Regions from separate parts of the Okibacterium sp. AC114 genome, predicted to be linked through region 2. Evidence: predicted binding sites of a transcription regulator. Region 2 holds the regulator's gene; the other holds the start of a gene.

Region 1 (3,411 bases), 1.0 Mb from region 2:
GTTTCTTGATCTCGACGGTGCCCACGCCGCGCTCCTTCAGCTCACGCTTGATGCGCTTCTCGTCGAGCGGCCACCGCTCGAGCACCCGGAACACCGACGCGAAAGGCGTCTGCACGGCCTCGTCACCCGTCAGATAAGCGATCCCGTCGCTCACCATGCCCGCGCCGACCCGCGACGCCAGCTGACCGATCAGACGCGCACGGATGACCGCGCCATCCGGTTCGTAGACGAACTCGCCGAGCTCACGCACGTCCACGTCGGCGCTGTCGGCATCGGCCACCAACTCGTCGCTGCCCGCTGCCGACAACACCAGGGCCGCGCGACGCACACCCGCGCGAGCCAGCGAGCCGAACCACAAACCCATCTCGACCACCTGACCGTCGACGCTCACCCACTGCGCCTCGGCCTCGGCCGGAATCAGATCGCGATCGAACCCGGGGCCGAGCTTCACACCCGTCGGCATGCGCGACGCGACATCGAAGACCAGATCGAGCGACGGCGAATAGTCCGACGGTTTCGTCAACCGCGACGTGTTCTGGTGCCCCGCCGTGCGCCGGGCCGGGTCGAAGAACACCGCATCGACGGCATCCACATCGAAAGCCGCCGCATCGCCGTGCTCGGCCCGCGCCGACGGGAACGGCGCCAGGTTGTAGCTCGCCACGACCGCCGTCACCTCGTCGGAATCGACAGCGGTGACCTCGAGATCGAGCGCGGCCAGAGCCATCGCGTCGCCCCCGTTGCCGCACCCCAGATCGGCAACCGAACGGATGCCGGCCGCCTGGAACCGCCCCGCGTGCACTGCCGCGACGCGCAACCGGGTGGCCTGCTCGAGCCCCGCCTCGGTGAACAACATGCGGCTCGCGAAATCACCGAACTTGGTGACGGCCTTGCGGCGCAACCGCGCCTGCGTGAGCACGGCCTGTACGAGCGCCGGTGCATGGCCCGCCTCGCGTAACCGGGCGACAGTCGTCACCGGATCGGACGCCAACGCATCGACGTCGATCGAGTCGAGTAGCGTGAGGCCTGCGGGGGTCAGAAGTTCGACGAGCTCGGTTTTCTCCACCTCGTCAACCTACCGTCAACCTTCCCGGGCCGAGATCAGACGACCGGGCTCGGATCGCCGCAATAATTGGCACTCACGTTGCACGAGTGCCAGCCGGTTGCCTACACTGGCATTAGCACTCTCGCAGTGAGGGTGCTAACGCCCGCCGGGCCTCACGTCCATCGGGCCACCAGTCCATTTCGTACGTTGTTCAGAAAGAGGTCAACCGTGTCGGTCTCCATCAAGCCGCTCGAGGATCGCATCGTCATCAAGCAGGTCGAAGCCGAGCAGACCACTGCTTCCGGTCTCGTCATCCCCGACACCGCCAAAGAAAAGCCCCAGGAGGGCGAAGTCGTCGCCGTCGGCCCCGGCCGCATCGACGACAACGGCAACCGCGTTCCTCTCGACGTCGCCACCGGCGACCGCGTCATCTACTCCAAGTACGGCGGAACCGAAGTGAAGTTCGACGGCAACGACTACCTCGTGCTCTCGGCTCGCGACGTGCTCGCGGTCATCGTCCGATAACGACGACCCCCGGCGCGGCATCACCGCCGCGCACCAGAACCACCGCAACGCCCCGGCTGCTTCGGCACCGGGGCGTTGTCGCGTGTCGGGGCGCTGTCGCCTGGCAGGAACGTGCGCACGCGTGACCGTTCCGACGCGCGACCTGGCCCGAACCCGGGTCTAACATCGAGAGAGTGCAGAACCCCTCGGACCCGTCAGAGGTCGACTTCGACCTGAACCTCTCGAACACCCCCGCCGCCGCGCCCGGAGCCGCCTCGAACGCCGCCTCGAGCGCCGCGCCCCAGTCATCCGGCGGCGCGGCCGAGAAAGCCACGGCCCCCGCCCTGACCGACGCCTCGAACCGCCGCGCCGGCCTCATCTACGCCGTGTCCGCCTACGGCCTCTGGGGTGTGCTGCCCCTCTACTTCCTTACGCTCGTGCCCGCCGGCCCGTGGGAGGTCGTCGCGCTCCGCATCCTGTTCTCGCTCGTCTTCTGCGCCATCCTCATCGCCGTCACGCGCGCGTGGAAGCCCTTCGTGGCCGTCGTGAAGCAGCCGCGCATCCTCTTCACCATGGGGCTCGCGGGCCTCTTCATCTATGCCAACTGGCAGACCTACGTCATCGCGACCCTCACGGGGCACGTCGTCGAGGCGGCGCTCGGCTACTTCATCAACCCCATCGTCACAATCTTCCTCGGCGTGCTCCTACTCAAAGAGCGGCTGCGCGTGTCGCAGTGGCTGGCGGTCGGCATCAGCATCCTCGCCGTCGTCGTGCTCACGATCGGTTACGGCCGTCTGCCGTGGATCTCGCTCGTGCTCGCCTTCTCGTTCGGCTTCTACGGTCTCATCAAGAAGCGCGTCGGCGGGTCGGTGGATGCCGTGTCGGGCCTCGCACTCGAGACCGTGTGGCTCGCACCCGTCGCCATCGTGCAACTCGTCATCGTGGGGCTCACGACGGGCATCACGTTCGGAAACGTGAGCATCTGGCACACGCTGCTGCTCATCGCATCCGGTGTCATCACGGCCGTTCCGCTGCTGTTCTTCGCCTCGGCCGCCCGGCGGTTGCCGCTCGTCTGGATGGGGTTCATCCAATACGTGGCGCCCATCATCCAGTTCGCCGTCGGTGTGGCGATCCTGCACGAGGCCATGCCCCTCGAGCGATGGGTCGGATTCGGCCTGGTCTGGGTCGCGCTGGTCATTCTCAGCGTCGACGCGATAGTGGCCACAAAACGCCAGCGCAAATAAACCTTCCCCCAGAGCGTTACACGCGCGTAACATGACCGGAACGTGGCGGAACCTTCCCGCCTTTAACGTGACCTAACGGCACCTTCGCAGTTGTCGTGCCCTTACATCAGCGACGTCATAAGGAGCACCATGAGCAACACAGCGCCACTTAGTTCCATTCGCAAGAAGCCGCTGCGCTACGCAGCGGGTATCGCCGCCTTCACCGTGTCAGCTCTCGTGCTGACCGCGTGTTCGAGCGGTGGGTCCGGCGAGGAGACGACCTCTTCCGCCTCGGCCGAATCGTGCGGGCCCGACGCGGCCACCTCGACTCCGAACCTCAGCCCCGCAGAACCCGCGGCGGCCGTTGCTCGTGACACCAAACTCAAGATCGGCACCATCCTGCCGACGACCGGTAGCCTCGCCTTCCTCGGCCCGCCCGAGATCGCCGGTGTGCAGCTCGCCGCCGACGACATCAACGCGTCGAAGGACGGCGTCCTCGGCGGCAACGTCGAGATCATCAACCGCGACTCCGGTGACACCACCACCGACATCGCCACCCAGTCGGCCACCGACCTGCTCAGCCAAGGCGTTTCGGGCATCGTCGGCGCGGCATCCTCGGGTGTCACCAAGACGTTCATCGAC
Region 2 (3,411 bases):
CGTGGATGCCGCAGCCGCCCTGCGCGGACACCTCGTGCTCACTCGTCCCGGCCGTCTCATGGCCGACGCGGTCGTCAGGCGCCTGACCGACTACTGAGTGAAGCTCGGCTGACGCCCGCGTGTTTCTCAACGGCAGAAGGGCCGCCCCGAGTGGGGCGGCCCTTCTGGTCGAGCTGGTGTCGCGCTACTTGATGAGGCGCAGCGAGAACGGGTAGCGGTAGCTGCCGCCCTGCGTCACGCGCACGCCACCGATGATCGAGAAGACCAGGTTGACGACGTAGAGCGCACCCTGCAGCAGGCCGAAGATGCCCGCGATGCCGTAGGCACCCGTTGAGTAGAGGATGGCCTGGATGATGCCGATGACGATCGACAGCGCGATGTAGCCGATGAGGAACGTGATCTGCCAGTTCAGCGCCTCTTTCGACTCTTCGCGCACGCGCGGGCCGCGGTCCTTGAAGACGAGGAAGATGATGAGCGAGGGCAGGAGCCACAGCACGCCGAGGAAGTGCGAGAGGCTGGCCCACAGCTTGTCATCGGCGGGGGAGAGGGGCTGGGGGCCGTAACCGGGCTGCCCACCGAACTGCGGGGGAACGGGGCCGCCGGGGCCGCCGTGCTGGCCGGGCTGGCCGTATGGCTGACCCGGCTGCTGGCCATAGGGCGGCTGGCCCTGCTGGCCGTACTGTCCGGGCTGGCCCTGGGGCTGACCGTATTGTCCGGGCTGGCCCTGGGGCTGACCGTACTGTCCCGGCTGGCCCTGAGACTGACCGCTCGGCGCACCGAACGGCTGCTGCGGGGACTGCTGGCCATAAGGAGCACCCTGCGGCGGCTGACCGAAGTGACCGGGCTGGGACTGCCCGGGCTGCGACTGCCCCGCGGGTGCACCGAAGGGCGGCTGGCCAGGCTGCTGGCCGTAGGGCGAACCGGGCGCCTGCGGCTGCTCGGGTGCGTGAGGCTGCTCGGGCGCCTGCGGCTGCGAGGGCTGCTGCGGTTGTCCGTACGGTGAAGCGGCCTCGGGCTGGCCCGGCTGGCGGCCCGCAGCGCTGCCGTCGATCGGTGGCACCGGCGCGCCGTTCGACGCGTCGTCGGGTTTCTTCTCGGCCGGGTCTTGCCCGTGTGCATCAGTCATGCCCTCAAAGTAGCGCCTCGCGGTGCCGTGCGGCAATTGGCCGAGCCGAGGTTACGGAGGTAGAATTGGCACTCTGAGCAAACGAGTGCCAACCGGCCCGCCGCCCGATGCGGCCGAGCGACACTGCCGACACCGAGGGGAGTAGCCGATGCCATCCGATCGCGGTCTCGAAGTCCTCCGTGCCATCGTGCAAGATTATGTCGCCAGCCGTGAGCCGGTCGGGTCGAAAGCCATCGTCGAGCGTCATTCGTTCGGCGTCTCAGCGGCCACCATCCGCAACGATATGGCGCAGCTCGAAGACGAAGAACTGATCGTCGCCCCGCACACCTCGTCCGGCCGAGTGCCGACCGACAAGGGCTACCGCCTGTTCGTCGACCAGCTCGCCGATCGGCGCCCGCTCTCGGCCGCGCAGCGTGAGGCCATCGAGGCATTCCTCGGGCAGTCGGTCGGGCTCGACGATGTGCTGTCGCGCACCGTCCGTCTGCTCGCTCAACTCACCAACCAGGTCGCGATCGTGCAATACCCGTCGTTCGCCAGGGCCCAGGTTCGGCACATCGAGCTCGTCTTCCTCGCCGACCACCGCCTGCTCGTCGTGCTCATCACCGATAACGGCCGGGTCGAGCAGCGCGTCGTCGAGTCCCCGCTCGTCACGCTCGAGACCGACGTCGAGTCGCTCAAGCAGCGCTTCAACCAGGCGGCCGTCGGCATCGGTGTGGCGGATGCCGGGGCGGCACTCGAGCGACTCGCCAACGATGCGCGTCCCGACGAGGCCCCGCTCATCGCATCCATCGTCGCCGCCCTGATCGACCAGCTCTCGGCCTATCGTCAAGATCGGCTGGTGATGGCGGGGGCCGCCAACCTGGCTCGCACCGAAGAGGACTTCTCGGGCAGCATCTATCCCGTGCTCGAGGCGCTCGAGCAGCAGGTCATCCTGTTGCGCCTGTTCGGCGAGCTGCAGGCCGACCCGTCCGGCGTCGCGTCGTCGAGCGTCATCGCGCGCATCGGGCAGGAGAATGCGTCGTTCGGTCTGTCCCAGACTTCTATCGTCACGAGCAACTACCGTTCCTCTGCGGGCGAACTCTCGCGCCTCGGCGTTCTCGGACCGACGAGAATGGATTACTCCAACAACATCGCCGCGGTTCGCGCGGTGGCCCGTTATCTGTCCCGGCAACTCGGCGACGGCTGACCCCCTCTCTTTCTGCCCCACACTTTCTGCACCACACTTTCTGCACCACTTCTCGACCTCATTACCCTCTGAACATTTCCCGGCCCGGAGACCCCTCCGACCGGGATCGACGAAAGGCCTTCGGTGGCTGACCACTACGACGTACTAGGCGTGTCGCGCGACGCTTCCCCCGACGAGATCAAGAAGGCATACCGCCGTCTGGCGCGTGAGCTGCACCCCGATGTGAACCCGGCGGCCGAGGCCTCCGAGCGGTTCAAAGACGTCACCCACGCCTATGACGTGTTGAGCGATCCGCAGCAACGCGAGCGCTACGACCTGGGCGATCAGGGCGGCGCCGGTTTCGGTGGCGCGGGCGGCTTCGGCGGTTTCGGCGACATCTTCGACACGTTCTTCGGCGGCGGTGGCCAGCAGCGCGGCCCCAAATCGCGCCAGGAGCGCGGTCAGGACGCTCTGCTCCGCGTCGAGCTCGACCTCAGCGAGGTCATCTTCGGCACACACCGCGACCTCGAGGTCGACACGGCCGTGCTCTGCGAGACCTGCCAAGGTTCGTGCTGTCAGCCCGGCACGTCTCCCGTGACCTGCGACATCTGCCACGGTTCGGGCCAGATCCAGCGCCAGGTGCGTTCGCTGCTCGGCAACGTCGTCACGTCGGCGCCCTGCGGCACCTGCCGCGGCTACGGAACCGTCATCCCCGCGCCGTGCGCCACCTGCCAGGGCCAGGGTCGCGTTCGCGCGCGCCGCACGGTTCCCGTCGACATCCCCGCCGGCGTCGACACGGGCCTGCGCCTGCAGATGCCCGGCTCGGGTGAGATCGGCCAGGCGGGCGGCCCCAACGGCGACCTCTACCTCGAGATGAAGGTGCGACACCACGACATCTTCAGCCGCGACGGCGACGACCTGCTGTGCACGCTCGAAGTTCCCATGACCGACGCCATCCTGGGCACCGAGACGACCGTGCCCGCGCTCGACGGAGATGTGCCGCTCGAGGTGCGCCCGGGTGTGCAGTCGTCCGAGGTGCTCACCATCAAGGGCCGCGGCATCACCAAGCTGCGCGGTTCGGGTCGCGGTGACCTGCGCGTCGGCATCCATGTGGTCACGC

What was found. Region 2 encodes HrcA, which represses chaperone genes, less so after heat shock. Its sites were predicted from a motif close to TTNGCACTCGNNNNNNNCGAGTGCNAA; they were not measured.
Region 1: a site for HrcA is predicted at 1,130-1,156, ahead of groES (co-chaperone GroES). Genes of this name have one in related genera too.

Annotation. Positions count from the first base shown of each region.
Region 1 covers NZ_CEEDBR010000001.1:2,427,243-2,430,653, reverse strand. Annotated here, with positions in the region: gene ACZ6IE_RS11205 (class I SAM-dependent methyltransferase) at 1-1,063, opposite strand, end outside; gene groES (co-chaperone GroES) at 1,271-1,567, shown strand; gene rarD (EamA family transporter RarD) at 1,891-2,790, shown strand; gene ACZ6IE_RS11190 (ABC transporter substrate-binding protein) at 2,920-3,411, shown strand, end outside.
Region 2 covers NZ_CEEDBR010000001.1:1,397,041-1,400,451, forward strand. Annotated here, with positions in the region: gene hemW (radical SAM family heme chaperone HemW) at 1-97, shown strand, start outside; gene ACZ6IE_RS06685 (DUF4870 domain-containing protein) at 185-1,126, opposite strand; gene hrcA (heat-inducible transcriptional repressor HrcA) at 1,275-2,312, shown strand; gene dnaJ (molecular chaperone DnaJ) at 2,436-3,411, shown strand, end outside.